Regions from separate parts of the Nocardiopsis sp. LDBS1602 genome, predicted to be linked through region 1. Evidence: riboswitches for the same ligand, from Rfam matches in the RefSeq annotation. Region 1 holds a riboswitch; the other holds the start of a gene.
The links. Region 1 has a riboswitch for thiamine pyrophosphate ahead of U9J66_RS21160 (ECF transporter S component). Riboswitches for the same ligand answer to the same signal wherever they lie in the genome.

Region 1 (2,196 bases):
AACGCCCGTGTTCGGCGAAGATCTCGGCGGGGGCGCCGTCTGCGATCACCCCGCCGCCCGGTTCCACCACCACGACCCGGTCGACCAGGTCCACGACCTCGGCGACCCGGTGTTCGACCAGGACGAGGGTGGCCTCGGTCTCGGCCAGTAGACGGGCGAGCAGGGACCGGACCAGCTCGGCCCCGGCCGGGTCGAGGTTGGCGGTGGGCTCGTCCAGCAGCAGCAGGCGAGGGCGCATGGCCAGCGCTCCGGCGATCACCAGTCGCTGCTTCTCTCCGCCGGACAGGGCACCGGTGGAATGCCGCAGACCGTAGGGGAAGCCCACGTCCGCCAGGGCCCCCTCCACCCGGGGCCGGATCGCCTCTCGTTCGATACCGAGGTTCTCCAGACCGAACGCGACGTCGTCTCCGGCCCGGGCCATCACGAGCTGGGTCTCGGGGTCCTGGGCGACCAGGCCGACCCGACCCCTACCGCGGGCGGCGGGCTCTCCGTCCACACGGAGCAGGCCCTCCTCCTCGCCGCTGATGGCGCTGTCGGGGCCGGTGAGCCCGGCCAGGGAGTGGAGCAGGGTGCTCTTGCCCGCGCCGGAGGCGCCCAGCAGCAGGATCCGCTCCCCGGGTTCGACGACCAGGTCCACGCCGCGCAGGGCGTGGGTGTCGCGGCCCGCGTGCCGCCATCCCCAACCGGAGAGCTCCACACGCGCGCCGCCCACGTTCCTCGCTCCCATGGGTCAGCCCTTGGCCGAGGGGAAGGGGGCCAGGGCGCCGGCGCGCGCCAGGGCGGTGGTGAGGAGCCTGGCTCCCACACCCGCGATGAGGGCCGCGCTGATCACCACGATCACCCCATAGGTGATCTGGTAGTGGAGCGGCCAGGTGACGTTGTAGGCGATGTTGTCCCGGATGGCCGGGGACAGGCCCGCGAACGCCGCGGCGAGCACGGCCACGCCCATGTTCCAACGCCGGTAGGCGAACGCCAGGAAGACCAGTTCGGGCAGCAGCCCCTGGAGGGTGCCGTCGAGGATGACCGCGAGCCCCCACTGGGTTCCCAGGACCGCGGAGACCGAGGCCGCCGCGATCGAGGTGAGCACGGCGGCGCCGGGCTTGCGGACGATCAGACCACCGAGCACGCCGGAGATCAGCCACATGCCGTAGACGACGGCCTGACCGGGCGGGAAGAACACGAACAGCGGCGTCGTGATCGACCAGACGATGTTCCACAGCCAGAAGACGACACCGACCGCCACACCGATCACGGCGGCGACGACGATGTCGACGGTGCGCCAGCTCTTGAGACCGGCCCGTACCTCTTGGAGGAATCCGGCACGCGCGACCTCGCGGCCATCGGTCGTGCCGGTCCTGTCTTCGGTACTCATTACCCGAGGGTTCCCTTCGTCGGAGCGACGGAGGGGAATGCGGCCAAGAGCGCCATCACGCGTTCTCACGCGCACGATGGCGGGTTCTCACGACTTCCTTCGCCGGCATGATCCGGATCAGGTGTCTAAGGGTCTGCGGCCCGGTGCCGCACTCTCAGCGCTTCCGCGCTCCCCTGTCGGTTCGGCTCCATTATGCGCCATGAGGCAAATATCGGAGCTCTTGACCCTCCATACCCCTTTCACCACGACATATAGGCCTCTGCCCACCTCGGGACCATGGACCGCGCGCGAGCGGGTCCGGTGGTCAGGTGCCGGCCCCCTCCCCGGTGTCGGAGCCCTCGGTACCGCCGGAACCTTCGGTGCCTTCGGTGCTGTCCGTGCCGCCGGTGCCTTCGGTGCCGCCCGTGCCTCCGGTACCGTCCGAGCCCTCGGTACCGCCCGTGCCGCCGGTGCCGTCCGAACCTTCGGCGCCGCCGGTACCTTCGGAGTCCGCGGAACCCTCCGTGCTCTCCGTGCTCTCCGTACCTTCGGAGTCCGCGGAGCCGGCGGCGTCCTCGGGGCCGTCCGCTCCGCCCCCGTCATCGGAGTCGTCGTCCTTCTCCCGTCCGGGCGGCTCCGCCGTCGGGTCCCCGAAGGAACCGGGAGAACCGGCGAAACTCTCGGAGGGCAGCCCCTCCGTCGCCCCGCGCATGGACTCCTGCCAGATCGGTCCGGGCAGGGTCCCTCCGTAGACGACGCCGAAGTACTGTCCGCCGATGGTCACCCCGCGCAGCGGGTTCTGCTCACCACCGCGCACGTCGCCGACGACGACCGCGGAGGCCAGG
Region 2 (2,196 bases), on a different contig from region 1:
CTCGCGCATGATCTCCAGGGCCGCGAGCTCCTCACGGGCCTCCAGACCCTTGTCCCGGAGTTGGACGATGTCCACACCTCCGGCCAGGGCGGCGTCGGTGAACTCCGCGAGATCGCCGCGCCCGGTCCGGGCGTCGGTGCACAGGTACAGAAGCGATGCGTCCAGGCGCTCGCGCAGGCTGGTTCCGTGGCTGGTCCTCACACCGTCCACCTTAGGGCCCGGAGATCGGGGACCCGAGGGCACCCCCGTGCGGAGCGCCCCGGGCCCCGGACCCGCCTCAGAAGGCCAGGCTCTGGGCGCGGCGCCGCACCTCGGTGCCCCGGTTCTCGCGCATGGCCTGGATCGGGGTTCCGGGCAGGGTGTCGTCCGGGGTGAACAGCCAGCGCAGGGCCTCCTCCGTGGAGAACCCGGCGTCGGTGAGCAGCACGATGGTGCCGGGCAGCCCCTTGACCAGGTCCTCCCCGTCCAGGAAGGCGGCGGGGATGGAGAGTTCTCCGCCCCGGACCAGACCCATCAGCCGCTTCTCGCGGATGAGCGTCTTGATCCGGTTGGGGCTCACGCCCAGCGGCCGGGCGGCCTCTCGCAGGGTCAGCCAGTCGCCGACCAGTTCGTCGATTTCACGGTCGCTTTGTGTCACCCTCCCAATCTGCCACACACGGCCGGCCACGCGGACCGTCCCGGCCGTGCCGGGTGACCTGGCCGAGGTCCCGACGCGCCCCCTTCGAAGGGCCTGTCCTAGGATGGGGTACCGAACAGACACGTCCCGCGGGAGCCGGGTGGACCCGGCTGAGAGGGAGACTGCCCGTCTCCGACCGCACGAACCTGATCCGGATCATGCCGGCGAAGGGAGTGGAGGAACGCACCGTGCGTACTTTCGAGGAAACCCCCGACACGAGGATTCGTCCTACCAATACCGTGGTCGTGGTGGGCGGTGGCGTCATCGGCCGCGTCACCGCGTGGCGGGCCGCCCAACAGGGCCTGGACGTCACGCTGGTCGAGCCCGATCCGGTGGACGAACCGTCCCACGCGCGTGCCGCCTCGACCGTCGCCGCGGGCATGCTGACCCCCGCCACCGAGGCGGTGTTCGGCGAGGAGGAGCTGATGGCCCTGGGCCTGCGCTCCGCGCGGATGTACGACGACTTCGTCGCCGAGGTGGAGGCCGCGAGCGGCCGATCGGTGGGTCATCGCCGCACCGGCACCCTGCTGGTCGCCTTCGACCGGGACGACCTGTCCGTCCTGCACGATCTGCACGCCCTCCAGGAACGGCTGGGGATCGCCACCGAACGGCTGGGCGGCCGTGAGTGCCGCAGGTTGGAGCCCATGCTGGCGCCTTCCGTGCGCGGCGGTGTCCTGGCTCCCGAGGACCACTCCCTCGACCCCCGGCTCCTCCTCCGGGCCCTGGCCGAGGCCGGGAGGCGCGCGGGGGTGCGCGAGGTCTCCGGGACCGTGGCGGAGGTCTCCTCCCCGGGCCCTGACGGGGCCCGCCTCGGGGTACGTCCGATCGACGGTCCCGTCCTTCCGGCGCACCAGGTCGTCCTGGCCGCGGGCTGCTGGGGCGACCGGATCACGCTGCCCGCGCCGGTGGTGCCGCCGCTGCGCCCGGTCAAGGGACAGTTGCTGCGCGCCCGCGTGCGCGCCGGAGAACCGCCCATCGTGGAGCGCACCGTGCGCGGCCTGGTCCGCGGATTCCCCGTCTACCTGGTGCCACGCGCCGACGGCGAGGTGATCGTGGGCGCCACCCAGGAGGAACTGGGCCACGACACCGCCCTGACCGCGGGGGGACTCTGGCAGGTACTGCGGGACGCCCGAGAGCTGGTCCCCGGGGTGGGCGAACTGGAGATCACCGAGACCTGCGTGGGCCTGCGCCCCGGATCCCCCGACAACGAACCCCTCCTGGGCCCCACGAGGGTCCCGGGACTGCACCTGGCCTCCGGCCACTTCCGCCACGGGGTGCTCCTGGCCCCCGTGACCGGAGAGGTCATGGCCGAGGCGCTCACCACCGGCACGCTGCCCGAGTACGCGCGCCGGTTCGCCGCCGACCGAGCCGTGCCCGGCGGTGACACGCGGGAGAAGCCGACGACGTGGGAGGAACAGTGGAACTGATCATCAACGGCGAGAGCCGCCAGAGCGAGGCCGCCACGGTCGAGACGGTCGTGCGCGACCTGACCTCGGCCGGGGAGGGGCGGATCCCCGGCG

Region 2: it holds a riboswitch for thiamine pyrophosphate, as region 1 does, so the genes downstream of both, thiO (glycine oxidase ThiO) here and U9J66_RS21160 (ECF transporter S component) in region 1, are expected to answer to the same signal.

The regions. Positions count from the first base shown of each region.
Region 1 is NZ_JAYLVW010000008.1:138,678-140,873, forward strand. Features, by position in the region: gene U9J66_RS21155 (ABC transporter ATP-binding protein) at 1-727, opposite strand, end outside; gene U9J66_RS21160 (ECF transporter S component) at 731-1,372, opposite strand; TPP riboswitch at 1,450-1,557, opposite strand; gene U9J66_RS21165 (transglycosylase domain-containing protein) at 1,677-2,196, opposite strand, start outside.
Region 2 is NZ_JAYLVW010000012.1:40,645-42,840, forward strand. Features, by position in the region: gene thiE (thiamine phosphate synthase) at 1-201, opposite strand, end outside; gene U9J66_RS24145 (Rv2175c family DNA-binding protein) at 278-637, opposite strand; TPP riboswitch at 756-866, shown strand; gene thiO (glycine oxidase ThiO) at 835-2,103, shown strand; gene thiS (sulfur carrier protein ThiS) at 2,094-2,196, shown strand, end outside.